Regions from separate parts of the Parageobacillus sp. KH3-4 genome, predicted to be linked through region 2. Evidence: predicted binding sites of a transcription regulator. Region 2 holds the regulator's gene; each other region holds the start of a gene.
The links. The regulator LexA, encoded in region 2, represses DNA repair genes until DNA is damaged. The targets are predictions, from matches to a motif close to CGAACATATGTTCG.

Region 1: a site for LexA is predicted at 3,007-3,020, ahead of MWM02_RS05045 (ImmA/IrrE family metallo-endopeptidase). Genes of this name have one in related genera too.
Region 3: a site for LexA is predicted at 6,334-6,347, ahead of addB (helicase-exonuclease AddAB subunit AddB). Genes of this name have one in related genera too.

Annotation. Positions count from the first base shown of each region.
Region 1 covers NZ_AP025627.1:999,282-1,004,009, reverse strand. Annotated here, with positions in the region: gene MWM02_RS05055 (Panacea domain-containing protein) at 191-676, shown strand; gene MWM02_RS05050 (hypothetical protein) at 715-2,883, shown strand; gene MWM02_RS05045 (ImmA/IrrE family metallo-endopeptidase) at 3,046-3,540, shown strand; gene MWM02_RS05040 (recombinase family protein) at 3,554-4,728, shown strand, end outside.
Region 2 covers NZ_AP025627.1:2,485,994-2,495,606, reverse strand. Annotated here, with positions in the region: gene MWM02_RS12590 (trimeric intracellular cation channel family protein) at 1-392, opposite strand, end outside; partial or broken gene hflX (GTPase HflX) at 573-1,824, shown strand; gene MWM02_RS12580 (methionine gamma-lyase family protein) at 1,838-3,106, shown strand; gene MWM02_RS12575 (MerR family transcriptional regulator) at 3,181-3,585, shown strand; gene glnA (type I glutamate--ammonia ligase) at 3,638-4,972, shown strand; gene lexA (transcriptional repressor LexA) at 5,027-5,650, opposite strand; gene yneA (cell division suppressor protein YneA) at 5,802-6,107, shown strand; gene MWM02_RS12555 (YneB family resolvase-like protein) at 6,128-6,769, shown strand; gene MWM02_RS12550 (DUF896 domain-containing protein) at 6,965-7,195, shown strand; gene tkt (transketolase) at 7,342-9,348, shown strand; gene sirA (sporulation inhibitor of replication protein SirA) at 9,501-9,613, shown strand, end outside.
Region 3 covers NZ_AP025627.1:3,059,394-3,069,006, reverse strand. Annotated here, with positions in the region: gene aceA (isocitrate lyase) at 1-811, shown strand, start outside; gene MWM02_RS15415 (hypothetical protein) at 1,007-1,159, shown strand; gene MWM02_RS15410 (SGNH/GDSL hydrolase family protein) at 2,006-2,629, shown strand; gene MWM02_RS15405 (hypothetical protein) at 3,590-3,754, opposite strand; gene MWM02_RS15400 (hypothetical protein) at 3,969-4,178, shown strand; gene MWM02_RS15395 (competence protein ComK) at 4,288-4,830, shown strand; gene MWM02_RS15390 (TVP38/TMEM64 family protein) at 5,028-5,648, shown strand; gene lepB (signal peptidase I) at 5,669-6,214, shown strand; gene addB (helicase-exonuclease AddAB subunit AddB) at 6,385-9,613, shown strand, end outside.

The sequences.
Region 1 (4,728 bases), 1.5 Mb from region 2:
GAAAAGCTTTGTCAAGCCCGCCTGAAGCAAATCGAACGGAATACATGAAAACATCAAGCATATATAGAAATATGGTAAATATTTAAGCATAATATTAAAAATATTTCTAAGATCTTTTTCACAAAACCCAACGTGACTTTTTTTATTACTATATTATATATATAATTTGAATTAAAGGAGGGGAATACATATGCATAATGTATTGGAGGTTGCTAAGTACTTTATAGCCAAAAGTATTCCTGGCACACCTAAAGCTGTAACTCACCTTAAATTACAAAAGCTTGTTTATTACGCTCAAGGATTTTATCTTGCCGTGCATAATAAACCTTTATTTGGTGAAAGAATTGAAGCATGGGTTCATGGACCAGTTTGTCCTTCATTGTATCGTCTGTTTAATCATTATAATTACAATGAGATAGATGATATGAAAATTGATATTAAAAATCTAAATTTGGATAAAGATGCTATTGAAATTTTAGATTTTGTTTGGGATAATCTCGGACATTTAAGCGGAAAAGAGTTGGAAGAGCTTACACATCAAGAAGCTCCTTGGTTAGATGCTCGAGAAGGATTAGATCCGTACGAGATATCTAATAACATTATCCCTCTAGAACATATTCATGCTTATTTTGTTAATGAATATTTATCAGGAAATTCAAAAAGTGACAATACCTAATTGTCACTTTTTATTAAATGAAGGATGGTGGAAAGATTTTGTGGAGTTCTCTTTTCATTGGGGTAATTTCAGGAATAATAATCACTATTATATTCGATGATGATATTAATTGGAAAAATTTCACTGAATATATATTAAAAGCAATAGACCAAAAATATCCAAATGTTCATAATCGCATTGTTAACACCTTAAAGTTTCTAACTATTTCCTATAATATAATTACGAAGAATATACGTTACTATTTAGGAGCTTTTATAATAATAACACCATTTTTATTTTCTTTTATTCTTTTTTATTTTGTCAAAAACAATGTTACCAATGTGAACTTTTTTGGTTTAAACAACTTAAAAAACTATAGATTATTTTTGGATCTTTTGGGATTTAAAGTCCAGAATGATTTTATTTTAACTTTTTTCTTTAGTTTTATTATCAAAACGTTAACATTAATCTTACCATTAAGCATTACTTTTTATATTTTTACTTATAGAGAGCAAAAAGTTTTATCGCATTCATCTATTAAACAAAGTTCACCCACTTCTTTATTAATAATATTTATTATCTTAAGTTCCTTTACATTAGTCTATACCGGCCACTGTAGTTCTTTATTAAAAATTCACCTGAAAACATTAAAGGATTTTAATAACATTGGCTTAGACTTTACCGAAAAACATTTGGGTGCCATAAACTTATTGTTCTATCTTTTTTCCCTTTCTCTAATAACTGGTGTTATTACAATTATCTCTCTATGGAGAAGATTAAACCTCAAAACAACATTGAAAAAGAATATAAAAGATATAAAAAAAGACATCTTTTACTTGAGTTTTGTTAAAGACAATTTTGCTAAAAATAATAATATATTTATATTAAATAATATATTAATTTCTCAGAGAAAGAAATTATATAGCAACTTACACTATAAAGTTGAAAGTGTTTACCAATTATTGATTCAATCTATAGATAATAATATGAATGAGTTATATGAAAATAACTACAAAGATTGGGAAGACGTATTAAGCTATATTCACTCACATAACAGAATATATTATTTATGCCCGGAAGAAAGATACTTGTATTTTTTGAGAACACACCCTCGAGATTATTTAGATCTATACAAGGCAATATTAAAAAATCATACATACCTGATTACTAAACTTTATGAGAAAAATCATATTGAGTACGGAAATAAAGCAATAAAAAAATTGTTTAGTATGGGACCGACAACATTCAAAGTTTATAAAAAGCTTCCTGATAAGAAGATAGATCAAATCAAATCATCTTATAATGAACTCTTATCCACATATTTCTCAATCTTATTAGAATTATCAATTTCATTATATCAAAATAAAATTGTTGGTATTAACCCGATATTAAACAATATAAATCAAATGCTAAAACAAGATAAAATGGTTAAGGCTATTGATATTATCACTATTTATCGATCTCTGATAGTTCGAGCTATTGAAGAAAATGATTTAAAATTTTTAACTATATTAATAAATTCTTTACTAATGATTGTGTTAAACACTAAACCTACTTATTATATAGAATCATATGACAATCATACCCCCTCTTCTACAAATGAACTATTTGGCAAAAATCTGAATTTAACTAACACAAATAGAAGAATAGAAGAAATCAATAATAGGAATTCTAAGCAGGACACAAAAACTGATCTAAATCTAAAAATAAGTGTTTTTACCTTTTTTGAAGCCATACTAAAAAGCATAGAGCTTGGGCATTATCAGTGTACAGGATTTATATTAAAGAGTCTGGTCAGTAATATAGAAGACGATATAATTAACGATGAATTTTTACATTTTGTTAGGCACAAAGGGCTAATAAACCCTTATATCGTTGAAAATCGTCTTTATAAAGAATTCCAAATTGAATTTAATATCAGTACATTATCCGTCGACTATTGTCTTGCAAAAATGACTATACTTCTTTATGGACAGCAAAAGTACTACAAAAACATTCTAAACAAAGATTTACCAATAAGTTTCTATTCGATCAAAGCAGTTGATATAAAATCAGGTATTAGTAAGTCCCAAAATATTGAATATTTATTTAAAAAATTAGAAAAAGCAAATGATAAATATGGGTTACTATATTTATCCGATGACGAATTTATGAAAAAAATAAAAAAAGCTATACAATTAGAATTACAACAAAATTCTTATAATAAACGTAATGCGTTTTCTAAATAAATTAAAAAGCACTGCCTTGCAGTGCTTTTTAATTTATTTAAAGAAAAACATCAAATAGGTTAGGGGCAAAGCAAAATAAATATATCCTCCATCACCTAATATCAGTGATTTTTCTTGTTAAATAGAACATATGTTTGTATAATAAACTTGAGGTGAGGAACTATGACTTACGTCTATAAGCCGTTCGAACTAGAAGCCTTTGTATCGAAAATGTATCAACAAATGGGAATTTTTTATCCAGAACAAATCAATGAGGACTATATTGCAGCAAAACTTGGAATTGAACTTGTGTACAGTCGGTATCGTTCATACGCCGATGAAGATGAAGGTTTTAAGATAATCAACATACACAAGTATCTTGATCCATTCCAGAAACGCGAAATATTTTTCCATGAGTTAGGCCATTTGTTGCGTCACGGTGGCGATCAAACAGAAATGACACAAATGTTTCGTGATTGGCAAGAAAGAGACGCCAAACGCTTTACCCAATATGCTGCCATCCCATATCATATGCTGCGATTCATCGATTTTACTTTGCCACGGCAACATATATTGCTTGAGATGAGGGAAACGTTTAGGGTGCCAGAGAGTCTTTGTCAATCCCGCCTGGAGCAAATCGAACGGAATACGCGGAAAAGTTATGCATACATAGAATAAATGAGGTGAGAGCATGGACCGCGTCGCTATATATTTGCGGAAATCACGGGCCGATCTCGAAGCTGAGGCAAGAGGTGAAGGAGAAACGCTCGCGAAGCATAAAAAAATGCTTTTAAAAGTGGCGAAAGAAAAGAATTTGAACATCGTAAAAATTTTCGAGGAAGTCGTTTCTGGTGACAGTATTTTGCATCGGCCGCAAATGCTGCAGCTGCTACAGGAAGTCGGCGCTGGAAAATATGATGCTGTGCTTTGCGTTGACATTGATCGTCTTGGCCGCGGCGACAAGCAAGAACAAGGACTCATTGAAAAAACGTTTAAAGAATCAAATACAAAGATTATCACCTTGCGCAAAACGTATGATTTAAACGACGAATTCGATGAAGAATACATGGAATTTGAAACGTTTATGGCCCGGAAAGAATATAAAATCATCAAACGGCGTTTGCAACGTTCTCGCATTCAAAGCGTGGAGGAAGGCAACTACATTGGCACATATCCACCGTTTGGATACACCATCAAAGATTTAGGTAAAAATGGCCGCACCCTTGAACCTCATCCAGAACAAGCTCCGATTGTCAAAATGATTTTTGAATGGTATACGCATGATAATCCGGCCATCCGCATGGGTACCGCCGCCATAGCCAATAAATTAAATGAACTTGGCTATCGGACCGCAACCGGAAAGCTATGGTATAGCAGCGCTGTTTTGAATATTATAAAAAATGCCGTTTACGCTGGACGAATTCAATGGAAAAAGCGACAACAAAAGCCATCAGCCGTTCCAGGCAAAAGAAGAGATACCCGGACCAGAAACAAGGACGAATGGATCGACGTTCCAGGAAAGCATGAACCAATTATAAGCGAAGAATTATATCAAAAGGCACAAGATATTTTAAAAAGCCGCTACCACGTTCCGTACCAACTCGTAAATGGGATAACAAACCCTCTTGCCGGGATCGTTAAATGCGGCAAATGCGGCGCATCAATGGTGTATAGGCCGTACACAAATCAAAAACCGCATTTAAAATGCTATAACAACCCTCGCTGCGATAATAAAGCCTCTAACTTCGAATTAGTGGAAAAAAGACTTATTGACTCGTTACGGCTGTGGTTAGAGGCATATAAAGCAAACTGGGAAAGCTATCGCCCGGAAGAGGATGAGACAAATACAATAGAATTGAAACAAGC
Region 2 (9,613 bases):
CCGCCGCCGCTGCCCGTGAGCACCGCGGCAACAATCACCGCGCTGAGCGGATGGTTCATTTTTACGGCATAAAGCGCTCCTTGAATGGCAAACGCCGAAAGGCCGAGCGCATCAAAAAAATTTCCCCACCGTTTCCAATGTGCCAACGTTTTTTGCGGAAATAAATAAACGATGGTCATTGCCAATAACGCGACGAGAAACAGCGTTCCTTGCTCCCATAACGCCGATACCGGGACGCCGATGAGCAAATTGCGGATGGCGCCGCCGCCAAACGCGGTAACGATGCCAAGAATATAGACGCCAAGTAAATCATACTCTTCTTCCATCGCGACAATCGCTCCGCTAATCGCGAAGGCAATCGTGCCAATGATGCTCAACACTTCCCATGTCATACGTGCATCCCTTTCATTCTCATTGTACGGTAACAATTGTATGGTCATATAAACAGAAAATCAATCTTCATTATTTTATTATCATCACAAGCTGTATGCTCGTGATATAGCGATTTGCAATCAGATTTGTTATGATGGATGCAGGTTGAGTTATGCTGCTGATGGAAAGAAGGTGCTGCATTGAACGAACGCGAAAAAGTGATTTTAGTCGGGTGCCAGCTTCCTCATATCGATGATGAACGGTTTTTTTACTCCATGGAAGAATTAGCGTCGCTAGTGCATACGGCAAACGGCGAAGTGATCATGACTGTTACGCAAAAGCGGGAAGCGATCCACCCAGCGACATATATCGGAAAAGGCAAAGTAGAAGAACTTGTTCGCCTTGTCCAACAATTGGAACCAGATGTCGTTATTTTTAATGATGAATTATCGCCAAGTCAAACCCGCAACTTGTCAAGGCAGCTATCCGTCCGCATTATTGACAGGACACAGCTTATTTTAGATATATTTGCGCAACGCGCACGTTCCAAAGAAGGAAAACTGCAAGTAGAGCTTGCGCAATTGCAATATTTATTGCCGCGTTTAAGCGGACAAGGAACGGAGTTGTCTCGCCTTGGCGGCGGAATCGGAACAAGAGGACCGGGGGAAACGAAGCTGGAAATGGACCGCCGGCATATTTACCGGCGCATCAATGAAATTAAAGCACAATTGAAAATGGTCGCCGAACATCGCGAGCGATACCGGGAACGCCGCAAAAAAAAATCACGTTTTTCAAATTTCGCTTGTCGGATATACGAATGCAGGAAAATCGACGCTGTTTAATCGCTTGACAGACGCGGATTCGTTAGCAGAAAATTTATTGTTCGCTACCCTCGATCCGCTCACGCGAAAAATAGCGCTCCCAAGCGGCTATACGGCGCTTTTAACAGATACGGTCGGCTTTATTCAAGATTTGCCGACAACGTTGGTGGCGGCGTTTCGCTCTACGCTCGAAGAAGTCAAAGAAGCAGACTTAATTTTGCACGTTGTTGATTCATCGAATCCAGATTATTACCATCATGAACAGACGGTTTACGAATTGCTCGATGAACTAGGTGTCTCCACCGTTCCGATCATTACTGTGTATAACAAACACGATATTGCTCATAGAAGCTTTGTTCCGAGCACAAAGACGGAAGCAATCATCATCAGCGCTTTTAACGCGCATGATTTGCGCAGATTGCGGCAATTTATTGAAGAAACAATGATAAAGCAAATGATTTATTATCACGTATCGATTCCGAGCAATGAGGGGAGGCTGCTGGCTCAGTTAAAAGCGGAAACGATTTTACGAGAGTTGCATTATAATGAAAAATGCGGCATGTATGAATGTAAAGGTTATATGATGCCAAAACATCCGCTATACGGACAATTGCGACAATATCAAAAATAGAAAGGGTCATCATATGTTTACACAGTTGCGACATGGAGAAAAAATCGCTGCACTTGTGAAAGAAATCGAAGCACAAATTGCACCAATCCACAAAGAGATTGATGAACGGATCGATATCAATCAATATCGGGTGTTAGACAGTTTTCGGCGCCATAAAGTAAGTGACAGCCATTTTATTCCATCGACAGGGTATGGATATGACGACATCGGAAGAGATACACTCGAACAAATATATGCGGACGTATTTGGCGGCGAGGCGGGAATTGTCCGTCCACAAATTATTTCCGGAACACATGCGATTTCGATCGCGCTATTCGGCATTCTTCGCCCAGGCGATGAGTTGCTTTACATCACGGGAAATCCGTATGACACGTTAGAAGAAATTGTCGGCATTCGCGGCAGCGGCGTCGGTTCCTTAAAAGAATTTCATATTCATTATCAAAGTGTGCCGTTAACGCCAGAAGGACGCGTTGACTTTGATGCTGTCAAAAACGCGATTAATGAGCGGACAAAAATGATCGGCATTCAGCGATCGAGAGGATATGCGACGCGGCCATCGTTTACAATTGAAGAAATAAGCGAAATGATTTCGTTTGTCAAAGCGGTCAAACCGGACGTTGTTGTATTCGTCGACAATTGCTATGGCGAATTTGTCGAAGAAAAAGAGCCGTGCCACGTCGGTGCGGATTTGATGGCAGGATCGCTGATTAAAAATCCCGGCGGGGGGCTTGCGAAAACAGGAGGATATATCGTTGGAAAAAAACAATATGTGCAGGCATGCTCGTATCGCATGACATCCCCGGGTATCGGCGCCGAAGCGGGCCCGACTCTATACAGCTTGCATGAAATGTATCAAGGGTTTTTTCTAGCTCCCCATATCGTCGGCCAGGCGTTGAAAGGAGCGGTTTTTACGGCGGCGATGCTTGAACGGATCGGTTTAAACACGCAGCCGTCTTGGGATGCGAAGCGGACGGATTTAGTTCAATCAGTGCAATTTGACGATCCGGAGCAAATGATCGCATTTTGCCAAGCGATTCAATTTTCCTCTCCGGTAAATGCGCATTTTACCCCATACCCAAGCTATATGCCCGGCTATGAAGACGACGTCATTATGGCGGCGGGAACGTTTATTCAAGGAGCGAGCATTGAATTAACTGCGGACGGTCCGATCCGCCCCCCATATGTTGCTTACGTGCAAGGAGGATTAACGTATTCGCACGTAAAAATCGCAATTTGTACAGCGATTGATCAATTGCTCGAAAAACAATTAATTTCTTTGTAATAAAATCTAACATTATATTGACATATATTTTAACATGATATAAAATAAATCATCATAAGCGAGGAGGAATTGGCATGAATAGTAATATTCGTCGTTCCATGCCATTGTTTCCGATTGGGATAGTGATGCAATTAACAGAATTGTCGGCCCGCCAAATCCGTTATTATGAGGAGCATGGCCTTGTTTCTCCTGCGCGCACAGAAGGAAATCGCCGCTTGTTTTCGCTAAACGACATCGATCGCCTTCTGGAAATCAAAGATTTAATCGATCAAGGAGTAAACTTGGCCGGCATTAAGCAAATTTTTGCGGCGCGGCAATCGGATAAGAATGAAAAGCAAGGGGAAAAGGCCGAAAAAGTCGTGAAACAAAGCTTATCCGATGAGGAATTGCGCGAAATTTTGCGAACGGAGCTAATGCAGGCGGGGCGTTTCCATCGTGCATCACTTCGCCAAGGAGATCTCGCTCGCTTCTTTCACTAAAATAAATTTCTTTAATGAAAATTAAAATTGGGAGCCGGGGAGGAGTTAATAAATGGCAAAGTACACGAGAGAAGACATTATGCGCATCGTCAAGGAAGAAAACGTCAAGTATATCCGTCTGCAATTTACTGATATTCTTGGCACCATTAAAAACGTGGAAATCCCAATCAGCCAGCTGGAAAAAGCGTTAAACAACAAAATTATGTTTGACGGTTCGTCGATTGAAGGATTTGTCCGTATTGAAGAGTCGGACATGTACTTATATCCTGACTTAGATACGTTCGTTATTTTCCCATGGACGGCGGAAAAAGGAAAAGTAGCGCGCTTTATTTGCGACATTTATAATGCTGATGGCACTCCGTTTGAAGGATGCCCTCGCTATAACTTGAAGCGGATGCTAAAAGAGATGGAAGCGCTCGGATTTACCGCTTTCAATCTAGGCGCGGAACCGGAATTCTTCCTGTTTAAACTCGATGAAAATGGGCGCCCTACTCTTGAATTAAACGACCAAGGCGGTTATTTTGACTTGGCGCCTACTGATTTAGGAGAAAACTGCCGCCGCGATATCGTGCTTGAACTTGAGGAAATGGGATTTGAAATTGAAGCTTCGCACCATGAAGTAGCGCCTGGCCAGCACGAAATCGACTTTAAATACGCGGATGCGGTCAAAGCGTGCGACGACATTCAAACGTTTAAGCTTGTTGTCAAAACGATCGCGCGCAAACATGGCCTTCACGCAACATTTATGCCAAAACCGCTCTTTGGCATTAATGGGTCTGGCATGCACTGTAACTTATCATTATTCAGAAATAATGAAAACGCGTTTTTCGATCCGAACGCCGACTTGCAATTAAGCGACACGGCGCGCCAATTCATCGCCGGTGTGCTGAAACATGCGCCGAACTTTACGGCAGTGACAAACCCAACGGTGAACTCATACAAACGTCTTGTGCCTGGCTATGAAGCGCCATGCTATGTTGCATGGTCTGCTCGCAATCGCAGCCCGCTGATCCGTATCCCGGCTTCACGCGGAATGAGCACGCGCATTGAAGTGCGCAGCGTCGATCCATCGGCGAATCCGTATTTGGCAATGGCGGTATTGCTAGCAGCTGGACTAGACGGCATTAAAAACAAATTAACTCCTCCGGCTCCGGTGGATCGCAATATTTATGTGATGACAAAAGAAGAACGATTGGAAGAAGGAATCGTAGACTTACCAGCGACGTTGGCAGAAGCGCTCGAAAACTTGAAATCGGACGAGGTCATCGTTCAAGCGCTCGGAAAGCACTTGTTCGAACACTTTGTTGAAGCGAAAGAAATCGAATGGGATATGTTCCGAACAGCCGTTCATCAATGGGAGCGCGACCAATATATGGAACTCTATTAAAAGGCAAAAGGCTATCTCGTTTTATGCGAGATAGCCTTTATTGTTTGCTAATGTTTAATGAATGACGCGGTAGACGCCGATGACTTTGCCGAGAATCGTACAATCGCGGACGATAATCGGCTCTAAATTAGAATTTTCCGGCTGTAGGCGAATATGATCTTTCTCTTTAAAAAACCGCTTTACCGTTGCTTCGTTTTCTTCCGTCATCGCGACAACGATGTCTCCATTATCGGCGGATTGCTGTTGTCGCACAATTACGTAGTCCCCGTCTAAGATCCCCGCTTCGATCATGCTGTCCCCCATCACTTCCAGCATAAAAACATGGTCTTCCGATGAAACGAGCCGTTTTGGTAGCGGGAAATAGTCTTCAATGTTTTCGACGGCCGTGATCGGTTGGCCAGCTGTTACTTTGCCAATGATCGGCACTGAAATGACGTCGTTTGTGTCGTTTCGCACTGAGAAATCAGCGTCCAATATTTCAATGGCGCGCGGTTTTGTCGGATCGCGGCGGATATATCCTTTGCTTTCAAGCCGTGCTAAGTGCCCGTGTACGGTGGAGCTGGAGGCGAGCCCGACCGCCTCGCCGATCTCGCGGACAGAAGGAGGGTAGCCTTTTGTTTTTACCTCTTTTTTAATAAAATCCAAAATTTGCTGTTGCCGCTTTGATAATTTCGTCATCCTATACACCTCTTACCACATCATTTGCCTACATTATAGCATGCGGAATTTGAAAAAACAAACATAAGTTCGAAAATTATATTGACACAAACAAATGTTCCTCATTATAATGTGGGTAAACCGAACAAACATTCTTAAGGGGTGGGGCGATATGAAACGTATGTTTGCACATTACATGATTTTTTCAGCGCTTTTGTTTATGGTGATTGGGGCGTTTTTATACGCGAACAAGCCGATTGAAAAAGATAAATATATGGAAATTACGGTTGCGTCGGGAGATACGCTTTGGAAGCTGGCAAAGGAATATGAAGAACAACATCAACTTTCGACAACGGAATTTATCGAGTGGGTCGTCGATGTCAATCATTTGCCGAGCCAGCAAATTGTCGCCGGTGAAAAAATTGTCATTCCTGTGCTAAAATCAAAGGGAGATGAATCGTTAGTCGTCAGCAAATAAAATCGTGGGGATGATATTGCGTGAAAGCAGTTATTTATTGTCGTGTCAGCACAGATAAAGAAGAACAGGAAACATCGCTGGAACGCCAGCGGGAGGAACTGGAACGTCTTGCTGAACAGCATGGCTTTGAGGTGACCAAAGTCATTATGGAACAGGCCAGCGGCTACGAAGTAGACAGAGACGGCGTGTTTGATCTGCTTTCCACATTAAAAGAGCAGCAAATTGATGCGCTTCTCGTTCAAGATGAAACAAGATTAGGGCGCGGGCACGCAAGAATTGCGCTTCTTCACTGCATTCAAAAAGAAGGTGTGAAAATATATACGATCACCCATAACGGTGAAATGCAGCTATCGGAAGCGGATTCGATGGTACTAAACATTCTTAGCATTGTCGAGGAATATCAGCGGAAAATACATAATTTAAAAATCAAGCGTGGAATGCAGCGGGCGATTGAACAAGGATACCGCCCTGAACGAAATTTAAAGCACGTTGGGAGAAACGCGGGCAGAGAGAAAATGGATCTTCCCGTTGAAGAAATCGTTCGCCTGCGCCACAACGGTTTAACGTTTGCAGAAATCGCCGCGACATTGCGCGGATTTGGCTACGACGTTTCGAAAGCAACCGTTCACCGCCGCTACCGGGAATATATAGATTCCAATTAAGGACGTGCTATTTTCTTTGCTTTATTCTATGCGAAGGGGTGCCGGGCAAATCCATTATCCGCAACGTGTTCTTTGTTTCCCGCATTTCGTGGGTGCATGTTTTAACGCAAATGTGCGGAAAGCAAGATAGTTGCGCTTTCCGTTGATGTTGTATAAGATGGGAGAGTAGCAATACAGTGATAAGGTGGAGGAACTATGTTATCCAAACAAAAAATGGCGCGAATTAACGAGCTGGCCAAAAAGGCCAAATCATCTGGTTTAACGAAGGAGGAAACGCTTGAGCAACAGCAGCTTCGCCGCGAGTATATTCAAGCGTTTCGCGAAGCGATGGTCGATATGTTGCATTCGGTCACCGTCATTGATCCAAACGGCAACGACGTGACGCCACAAAAATTGAAAGAAAGCAGAAAACGGCGCCTGCATTAATAATATGCGAGAAAGAAAGCATTTTAAAATAGAAATGCTTTCTTTTTTATTATTTTTGATCAAGAATTTGATCAAGAATATTGTACATCTTCTTTTATTTTCTATATGATAGAATTGACACTATGTTGATGAAAGGATGAAAAGATATGGCGCATACGATCGAAGAACTAGCGATTACGACGATTCGGACATTGTCGATTGATGCCATCGAGAAAGCAAAATCCGGTCATCCGGGAATGCCGATGGGAGCGGCGCCGATGGCGTATACCCTTTGGACGAAATTTATGAATCACAACCCAAGCAATCCGAAATGGTTTAACCGCGACCGCTTCGTGCTATCGGCGGGACATGGATCGATGTTGTTATACAGCTTGCTCCATCTAAGCGGTTACGACGTTTCCATCGAAGATATTAAACAATTTCGTCAATGGGGCAGCAAAACGCCGGGGCATCCGGAGTACGGTCATACACCGGGGGTAGAAGCAACGACTGGTCCGCTCGGCCAAGGTATTGCGATGGCTGTTGGAATGGCAATGGCAGAGCGCCATTTAGCAGCTACATATAATAGAGAAAATTTTGACATTGTCAATCACTACACATATGCGATTTGCGGCGATGGCGATTTAATGGAAGGAGTCGCTTCTGAAGCGGCATCGCTAGCTGGGCATTTAAAGCTCGGCCGCCTTATCGTTCTTTATGACTCGAACGATATTTCGCTTGATGGAGAATTAAATCTTTCCTTCTCAGAAAGCGTTGAACAACGTTTTAAAGCATACGGCTGGCAATATTTGCGCGTCGAAGACGGGAATAATGTTGAGGAAATCGCCAAAGCGATTGAGGAAGCGAAAGCGGACGCGACCCGCCCGACGCTGATTGAAGTGAAAACGACCATTGGCTATGGTTCACCAAATAAAGCGGGAACGTCTAACGTGCACGGCGCTCCGCTTGGATCAGAAGAAGCAAAACTGACGAAAGAAGCGTATAAATGGACGTTTGAAGAAGATTTTTACGTTCCGCAAGAAGTATACGATCATTTCCGTCAAGTCGTAAAAGAAGCGGGCGAGAAAAAAGAAGCGGAATGGAATGAGCTGTTTGCTCAATACGAAAAAGCGTATCCGGATTTGGCGAAACAATTGAAATTGGCAATGAACGGCGAGCTTCCAGAAGGATGGGAAAAAACGCTTCCGGTATATGAAGAAGGAAAAAGCTTGGCGACGCGCGCATCTTCTGGCGAAGTGCTAAACGCGATCGCTAAAGCCGTTCCGCAGTTCATTGGCGGCTCAGCTGACCTTGCAAGTTCCAATAAAACATTAATCAAAGGCGCCGGAAACTTTTTGCCAGAAAGCTATGAAGGGCGCAACATTTGGTTTGGCGTACGTGAATTCGCGATGGGCGCGGCGCTGAACGGAATGGCGCTGCACGGCGGTTTAAAAGTGTTCGGCGGCACGTTCTTTGTATTCTCCGATTATTTGCGCCCTGCCATTCGCCTCGCCGCATTAATGGGTTTACCAGTGACGTATGTTCTTACACATGACAGCATCGCCGTTGGAGAAGACGGTCCAACGCATGAGCCAATCGAGCAATTACCGTCGCTGCGCGCAATGCCGAATTTATCGGTCATTCGCCCGGCTGATGCGAATGAAACCGCGGCGGCATGGCGTTTAGCCGTAGAATCGACCAATCAACCTACTGCCTTAGTATTAACGCGGCAAAATGTCCCAACATTGCCGAATACGGCAGAACGGGCATACGAAGGTGTGAAAAAAGGAGCTTACGTCCTATCTGAAGCAAAAAATGGCGATCCAGAAGCATTATTGCTTGCCTCCGGATCTGAGGTAAGCCTTGCGGTGAAAGCGCAGCAAGCGTTAGCGGAAGAAGGAATTCACGTTTCCGTCATCAGCATGCCGTCATGGGATCGTTTTGAAAAACAACCGGATGAGTATAAGCAGCAAGTGCTTCCAAATACCGTCAAAAAACGTTTAGCGATTGAAATGGCAGCTTCGCTAGGCTGGGAGCGTTATGTCGGCGATGAGGGCGACATTTTGGCAATCGACCGCTTCGGCGCTTCCGCACCAGGGGAAAAAATTATAGAAGAGTACGGCTTTACAGTAGAAAACGTAGTAAAACGAGTAAAAGCATTGCTGAAAAAATAGTGATGAAAAAGCTGTCTCCATATGAAAAGGAGACAGCTTTTTATATTGGCAAATCGACAAAGTTAGTGAAAAAATTTTTCCGTTAATTGACATATTTTTTTCTCTCTTTTTTCTATAATAAAAAATAACAAGGTGGAAACGGGGGATGGAAAATGGTACGGTATTGGATTTATTTGTTAAACGAAGAAGTGGCAGGCCATTATCGCGATCGAACAGAAAAGATTGTCGAATTATTGCGGGAGCACCAATGCGCCAAAGCGCCGTT
Region 3 (9,613 bases), 570 kb from region 2:
AAACGTGTTTGAATTGATGAAAGCGATGATTGAGGCAGGCGCAGCCGGCGTTCACTTCGAAGATCAACTTTCTTCGGAAAAAAAATGCGGCCACTTAGGTGGAAAAGTGCTGCTTCCAACGCAAACAGCGGTACGCAACTTGATTGCGGCACGTCTTGCAGCAGATGTCATGGGTGTGCCGACGGTGCTAATCGCCCGTACAGACGCGAATGCGGCGAATTTAATTACGAGTGACATTGACCCGCGCGACCATGAATTTATTACTGGCGAACGGACATCAGAAGGTTTTTACCGCACGAGGGCAGGTCTTGACCAAGCGATTGCCCGCGGCTTAGCATACGCACCATATGCAGATTTAATCTGGTGCGAAACAAGCGAGCCGAACCTCGAAGAAGCGCGCCGCTTTGCAGAAGCAATTCATGAAAAATTCCCGGGCAAATTGCTTGCTTACAACTGCTCGCCGTCATTCAACTGGAAGAAAAAATTGGACGACGAAACGATTGCCAACTTCCAAAAAGAACTTGGAAAAATGGGCTACAAATTCCAGTTCGTGACTCTCGCTGGCTTCCATACGTTAAACTACAGCATGTTCGAATTGGCCCGCGGATACAAAGAACGCGGCATGGCAGCATATGCAGAATTGCAACAGGCGGAATTCGCTGCAGAAAAATATGGCTACACCGCTACGAAACATCAGCGCGAAGTTGGTACTGGTTACTTCGACGAAGTGGCACAAGTGATCTCCGGCGGCCAATCGTCGACGATTGCGTTAAAAGGTTCGACAGAAGAAGAACAATTTACCACAGCATAAGGGGATATGGGGGATTTGATATAAAAGGGAAGGGGCTGACCCGAGAGGGAATAAAAATTTCCTTTGAGAGGTCGCCCCTCTTATTTTTTAAAAAATATAAAAAAGAATCACTCCATTGGTAGACTGGAAAATCATTGATAAAGGAACTCCAAATGAGAAGAAGCAGGCGGACTACTACAAGGAATCTTTATCGATATGTGCAAAAAAGAAGTTTATAAACGGATTGTTTTCTGGGATTGGCCAATCACATCGCCGGCGACAAAAGAAGAAATCGAACAACTTGGGAGGGATAGCATCGAAGGGAAACAAGAAGAACAGATTGTCGCCCCATTTCTGCCGGACGCATGAAAAAAGTATATCACTTTTGTACGATTGGCTTATAATAGAAAGCAGAGGCAGGCGATATGTTGTGGGAATACGAAACAAAACAAAAAACGGCCATTTTGGACAATAGGTATTTTTTATCGATACTACTTATCGCCTGATTAAATCCAGTTTGTTGTTTTGGGTTTATTTAATATGCGATTGTTCTAGGATTTTCTATTTCTTTTTGCACATTGAGTGATGTGGTCGGGGAAATTTTCGGTGGCAATGCGCAGGCGGTACGTCAGTTATTTCATATCGCAACAGCAAGATCCTATCGCTTCCTCTTATCGGATTGACGATCTATTTTTAGCCTTTGTCATTCTTCCTTTTTCCTAATGGATGGAGTTCTGCTGTTGTTGCTACGATTATATTTGTTTGTATATGCTGTTGCTTATATGGGGGGTGTTCATATGCGCTTTATACGTGGTGAAACGACAACTGCCAGCGAAACAGGGGGCTTGATATGGATTTTATTTTATGGTGATTTTTGCACTGTTGCTAGTGTTTTTAGCGAATAGTTAAGTGGCTATCATGTGGTTTTTTTCTTTGATGGCGGGGGTAAAAAGGAACATTTGGAAGCATCTGTTTACAATATATTGAAGCAGACTTGGGGCTGAAAATTCAAAGCGACCACCGCAGATTCGCATCCGCAATCAACAGCGGAAGAATTTGCATATGCAAGAGCATGATCCGGTCGCGGAAATCGAGAAAGTCGCGTTTTTAGATAACAGGCAGGCGTTTGGCATGATGCGATTTCTATGCACCGTTATGATGCGTTTGCATTTGAATTTAAAACCGTCATTTTATGATAAGGAAGCGGGGGAGAAGATGAAACTCGAAGGAAGAATTGTGTTTATTGGCGACAGCATTACCGAATCGGGAAGATGGGAAGACCCAGAGCAAATTGGCGATGGATATGTCCGGCTGATCCGCGACTATCTTATTACCACTTATCCACACCGCTCCTTTGATGTTGTCAATCGCGGTATCAGCGGTAACCGCATTCCCGACCTGCTTGCGAGATGGGAGCGCGACGTTATCGATCTTCAGCCAGATATCGTTTCCATTTCGATCGGCATCAATGATGTATGGCGGCAGCTCGACCATCCAGAGAAGGAGCAAGTATATCCAGACCAATTTGAACAGGTATATACGCAGCTGGCTGTACAAACAAAGGAAAAAACGAAAGCGCAGCTTATATTTATGGAGCCGACCATTATCGGCGAGGATATTCGTTCAGAAGGCAACATAAAGTTGAAACCGTACGTGGAAATTGTGCAAAAAATGGCGCAGCGGTTTCAGGGCATTTTAGTGCCTACCCATCAGTCGTTTCTTGCCTATTTGCAAGCGCGTTCGCCATATCGACTGACAACTGACGGTGTTCACATGAATTCTATTGGTAATATGCTGATGGCGCGTACATGGATTGATGCGGTGACAAGAGTGAAATAAAAACAATAGCTCGGCGGCTCGCTAAGGAGAGCCGGATTTTTTTGAAGAAGAAATTTTCCATTCATTGTTTTGGGGTAAAAGGGAATTGGTGATGTGTCAAGAAAACGGACATGTTAAACAGCTACTTTTCTCTGATTAGCGTAGAAGCAGCCTCAATTCGCATGGCGATACATAGCCAAGGTGTTTCGTTTCCTTCGGCGCATGGAATCGATTTGGACGATACACTCTTTTTTGATTAAGCCATGAAACGACTCTATACAAGCGTTGTCGTAACAATTCCTACGTTTTGACATGCTCACTGGAAAATGATGTTCCTGTAAAAGCTGCGGAAGCATATTGGCTTCCATGATCCGAATCGTTGATCACTCATCCCGTTGTTTTTTCGCTGTTGAGAGCCCGTTGCAACGCTTGAATCACTAACTCTTTCGTCATTCGTGCATTGATATACCCATTCTAGTTTACGATAAATCCACGATGCTCGCTAATATAACCAGCCCTCGTTGGCAGGAATGTATATCGTATCCGCCACCTATACTTCATTCGGAACCGTTGCTTGATTTGTTTCAATACTACATTGTCATAGACGTTGTAAGGATGGTTACTGTTCGTAGTGGTTTTGCATTGACGGTAATGGATCTTCAAGCTTTCTTCGCTCATGATGCAATGAGACGCTCGAATCCCTTGTTTGCGTAGTGCTTGCATCATTTTCGGGCTTTCGTAAATTTTGCGGGACTTTAGATACTTATTTCGAATCTGTTGAGTTCGTTGTTCTTTTTGTTTACTTTTTGCCGTTTAAGCCAGTCTTAATACCGATTTTTGGAAACATCTAGTTACTTGGCACATCATCACCACACGAAATGCATTTCGGTGTGGAAAAATAAATGCGTGAATTACTTCTGGTTTCTGGTGAAGATGCCTAACGCCTTTTTTAGGATTGCTAATTCTTATTCCAATTTTTGGTTATAAGGCGGCGTAATTCGATGATTTCTTGCTTTTGTGGCTTGATGTTTCCGGAACTGATAAAACTCGTTCCCTTGCTTTCTTTGCCCCAACGCGAAGCGCGTTGTAAGCCCCCCTAACTCCTTTGCCGCTTGGGCGATGGACTTGTCCCTCTCCAAGCATCATTCAACAGCCTCTTGTATTCCTTATCCAATGTTCTCTTTTTCATGATTGGACACCTCGGACAGTAATTAAGTTTGTTATAGTCTACCTGTTCTCCGTGTCTAATTTTTAGACTAACATCGTGAAAAAAACACTTTTTGGACATGACAATATAGCGAAAGACTGTGGTTGCATAAATGAATGAACGTTGGCGCATCATAATCACAGGAGGCGATTAATGATGAAAAAGGAAAACGAAAAAAAAGAAATGCCGTTTGGACCGACGTTACAACCTGAATTTCGGATGAGTACGGATTTTCATTTCCATCAAGCTTTTTTGAATGAGGAAACGTATGCGGGGGATTCTGTCGGAGAGCATACAGCGCTAGAACAAGCAAACGAATATTTGGCGGAAGAAGAAATTCGGCAAATATTTGATAATTCCTAAGCGATTTTCATCACAAAAACACTTATATTTTTTGAAAATATAGAAAAATATAACTATTAATGGTATGATAGAAGTAGGTATAATGTATGAAGAGAGGAGAGAAAATGGAATGAAAGTAAATGAGTTCATCATCTTGGACCAATTTATTATTAGCCGATACACCATGGCGATTTTACCGCACCACTTGCACGGCAATTCGTATGCTAAGGTCGTGGAAGAAGATGGCGAGTATGTTGTCAAAATGAGGCCGCTTGATATTGTGAAGCGCAGCTGCAACTATTACGGCGCTAGTTTTCGAGGCAGAAAAGACGGGACAAGAGCTGTCATTGGCGTTACGCATAAAGCTCCGATCGCGATTGAACCACTCAACGAAATTTACGTTTTTCCAACGATTTCCCCAAATGATTCCCGCTGTGTTTGGCTTTCTCACCTTCACGTATACAAATATGAACCCACAAAAAATGATCAAACGATCGTCTATTTCACCAACGAAAAAAGCGTTTTGCTTGATGTTTCCTATCACTCTTTTGTGAATCAGCTTTACCGCACGGCACAGTTGCGGACGAAATTGTCAGAGCGGATGGAGGCAAGAGAACGTAAATTGCAATATGCATTTCGCATGAACCGTTCTGAAGGATGGCAACAGCGATAATTTTTTAAAAGCCGAAAAATCTCTCTCCCGCCCTGTGCATTTTTCCAGCGCAGGCAAGTGGGGGAGAAGCGGCCTCATTTTTTGCTGTTTTTCCATTATTTCGATAGTTAGTATATGTAAAGAGTAGTTCAAATTCTTCGTACAAATGTGTAAAATAAATATATAATTATGATGTGAACGGTGAATGGGGAGTATACATGGACATCGAAACAATCAAACAATGGTTCACTCTTGAAAACGTGCTATCAATGCTTGAGCAATATCGTTCGTTTGGAGTGGTTCCAGGCATTGCGGCGACATTATTGGAATCTTTTCTTCCGATTTTACCAATGTTTGTATTTGTGATGGCGAATGCAGCAGCATTTGGTTTATGGCAAGGATTTCTTATTTCGTGGATCGGCGCGTGCCTTGGTTCTATTCTCGTTTTTTCGATTACGCGAAAAATCGGGCAAAAGCGCTTTTTTCATTTTGTAAGTCGCCATCGAAAAGTGAGACAGTTTATGCATTGGATTGAGCGTCATGGGTTTGGTCCGGTGTTTTTATTATATTGTTTTCCGTTTACTCCATCGGCAATAGTCAATGTCGTCGCCGGGTTGTCGCGAATGAGTCAGCAACAGTTTATTTTGGCGGTATTATGCGGCAAGGTGGTGATGATTTTTACGATTAGCTTTATTGGATACGATATCGCTGCACTGGTGAAACAGCCGTTGCGTACAGTCATGATAGCGGTTGTTATCGCATTGTTATGGTACGCTGGAAAAAGAGTGGAAGCAAAGTTTTCATTAACGGAAAAACAGCGCGATCACGAAGATTTATAATGACAGGTGGCGATTGGAAGATGGACGAAAAGAGACGGCGGTGCAAGTCATTTCTTTTTGGAAGTATACTCACGCTTATTTTGATATTGCGGTTTCTTTGCTTCACCAACTATATGGTCGAGGGAAAATCAATGATGCCAACATTACAGGAAGGAAATTTGCTAATTGTCAATAAACTAAGTTATCAGATCGGAAACATTCATCGGTTTGATGTTATCGTCTTTCACGCAAATAAAAAAGAAGATTATGTGAAACGCGTGATTGGGCTGCCTGGCGAGCAAATTGAATACAAAAATGATATGCTGTATATTAACGGGAAGAAAATTGCTGAACCGTATTTGCAGCCATATAAACATAAGTGGAGCGGCGGAAAGCTGACGGGGGATTTTACGCTGGAAGAACTTACAGGGAAAAAAAGAGTGCCGAAGGGATGTATCTTTGTCCTTGGCGATAACCGGTTACGCAGCTGGGACAGCCGGCATTTTGGCTTTGTAAAAATAAGCCAAGTAGTAGGAAAGGTCGATTTGCGCTATTGGCCTGTTCAACAATTTTCCGTCCGCTTTTAAAATGAAAAAGTATTCATCGTGCGGCATAGCTCGTGAATACTTTTTTTCTTCAAAAACGGTATAGTTTTCTTTATGCACTCGCGAAATGGAGTTTAAGCGGGGTTTTTTCTTCCAAAATACGAACATATGTGCTATAATGAAGAAAATAGTGGAAAATGAAGGTGATACCGATGTCGCTCCGATTTCTTTTAGGACGATCCGGAAGCGGAAAAACAACGACGTGTCTTAACGAAATTCGCGATAAACTAAAAGAAGATCCGAAAGGGAACCCGATTGTTTATCTTGTTCCGGAACAAATGACGTTTCAATCGGAATATGCGTTAATACATACACCAGGATTAGACGGAATGATACGGGCGCAAGTGTTTAGCTTTACGCGGTTAGCGTGGCGAGTTTTGCAAGAAACGGGAGGAATGAGCCGATACCATATCAATGATATCGGAATGCAGATGATGATTCGGAAAATTGTCGAACATCGGAAGCAACAATTGAAATTATTTGGCCGCGCTGTCGATAAAGCGGGCTTTATCCAACAGCTTCACGATACAATTACAGAATGCAAACGTTACTGCGTTGCTCCGCAGCATCTCCGCGAACATGTAAAAACGCTGACAGAGCAAGGGAAAAAGCCGGCTGAAAAAGTGTTAGCCGATAAGCTAAATGATATATCTATCGTTTATGAGGAGCTAGAGAGAAGTTTATTCAATCATTACATAGATTCCGAAGACTATTTGCGATTGCTTTCCGAAAAAATCCCACACTCCCACTATTTGCGGAATGCAGAAATCTATATTGACGGGTTTCACCAATTTACGCCGCAGGAGTATATGGTGCTTGAACAGCTGCTTATTCATTGTAAGCGGGTCACTGTTTCATTAACGGTGGATGCCCCTTACGACGATCGGTTACCAAATGAGTTGCATTTATTTTATTTAACCGCGAAAACGTATCATGATATTCGCCAAATGGCGTTGTTAAACGGCGTCGCGATTGAAGACGCAGTCATTCTCCAAAAAAATATGCGCCATCAAGAAAAGGCGCTTGCCCATCTTGAAGCGCATTACCATGCTCGTCCCGCCGTCGCCTTCTCGGAAAAAATGAATTCCATCATTGTATATGAAGCGGCAAACCGCCGCGCGGAAGTCGAAGCGATTGCCCGCGAAATCGTCCGCCTTGTTCGCGACGAAGGATACCGTTACCGCGATATCGCTTTGATCGTCCGCAATACGGAAGATTATCGCGATTTAGTGAAAACGGTTTTTTCTGATTTTCATATTCCTTATTTCATGGATGAGAAAGAGCCGATGCACCATCATCCGCTTATTGAGTTGCTGCGGGCCAGCATGGAAATTATTACATCGCGCTGGCGTTACGAATCGGTGTTTCGCGCCATTAAAACCGATTTACTATTTCCGGCGGAAGAAGATACCGACGCGCTGCGCGAAGCGATGGACCAGCTGGAAAACTATGTTCTCGCATATGGGATTAAAGGGGAAAAATGGACGAATGGCGAGCGGTGGACATATCGCCGCTACCAGGCATTAGAAGGACTATCCATTCCGCAAACAGATGAGGAAAAACAATACGAAGAAAAGCTGAATCAATGGCGCGATATGATTGCAGCGCCGCTTTCAAAGCTAGAGCGCCGCATGCGCAGGGCAAAAGACGGCAGGAGCCTTTGTGAAGCGATTTATCTGTTCTTAGAAGAATTGCAAATTCCTAGAAAACTAGAGAAAATGAGCAAAGAAGCGGAAGAACAAGGAAGGCTGATGGAAGCGCGGCAGCATGAGCAAGTATGGAATGCAGTGATTGATTTATTCAATCAATATGTGGAATTGTTGGGAAATGAGCCGATTCCGCTAGCGGAGTTTGCGAAAATCATCGAAACGGGGCTTGACCGTCTTGAGTTTTCGCTCGTTCCGCCTGCGATCGACCAAGTGATTGTTGCCCAATTAGACCGTTCGCGGCTTATTGATGTCAAATGCGTGTTTATTATTGGCGTAAATGAAGGGGTTATTCCGGCGAAAGCGAAAGAAGACGGATTGCTCGCAGAAACGGAACGTGAACTTTTGCAGCAATTTGGAACGAGAGTCGCGCCGGGAGGAAGAGAACAGTTATTTTATGAACCGTTTTTCATTTATTTAGCGTTAACGAGCCCAAGCGAGCGCCTATATGTGACATATCCGCTGGCAAACGAAGAAGGAAAAGCGCTCTCTCCTTCGATCATTATTAAGCATCTTGCCGATTTATTTCCGAATTTGCAAAAGCGTGTCTGCGGAAACGATCCGCTTGATGCGGAGCTTGCGGAACAACGAGCGTTTGTCACCGCTCCGCGGGCGACGCTGACGTATCTTGTGGCGCAGCTGCAAGCATGGAAACGGCATTATTCGATTGCGCCGCTTTGGTGGGATGTATATAACTTTTACGCAAGCGATCCGCAATGGAGAGAGCAGGCGCGCAAAGCGCTTGCCGGGCTGTTTTATGCGAATGAGGCAACGCCGCTGAAAAAAGAAATTAGCAAGCGGCTATACGGAAAAAAAATTCAGGCGAGCGTATCGCGCATGGAGCAGTTTCAAAAATGCCCGTTTTCCCACTTTGCTTCCCACGGATTGCGGTTAAAGGAGCGGGAAGTTTTTCGTCTTGATGCTCCTGACATCGGGCAACTGTTTCATTACGCGCTAAAAATCATTTCCGACCGCCTCCGCGAAGCGAAAATAGATTGGCGCAATTTGTCCAAACAACAATGCGAGCAATTGTCAACAGAAGCGGTGGAACAAATCGCGCCGCTCATCCAGCAGCAAGTGTTGCTCAGCTCCAATCGATACCACTATATGAAACGGAAGTTGCGAAACATTGTTGCGCGAACAACGAACGTATTAAGCGAGCACGCCAAAGCAAGCAGCTTTGTGCCGATTGGCCTTGAACTGGAGTTTGGGCCAAACGGCGCGCTTCCGCCGCTTACGTTCCGCCTTCCGGACGGAACGGTAATGGAGCTTGTCGGCCGCATCGATCGCGTTGATAAAGCGGAAAGTTCAAGGGGAGTGCTGTTGCGCGTCATTGACTATAAATCGAGCGCTAAAACGCTAAATTTAACGGAAGTGTACTACGGTCTTGCGCTACAAATGCTCACTTACTTGGACATTGTGCTCACTTACGCGGAACAGCTAGTCGGCAAGGAAGCTTTTCCGGCCGGAATTCTTTATTTCCATGTGCACAATCCGGTTATTAAAAGCGATCAGCTTCTTCATGATGAAAAAGAAGTGGAACGGAAGCTGCTGGAACAATTTAAAATGCGCGGGCTTTTGCTTGGGGATGCGGAAGCAATCCGTTTGATGGATACGCAAATGGAGGAAGGCAAATGGTCGCTGATCGTTCCGGCGCAAATTACAAAAAAAGGAG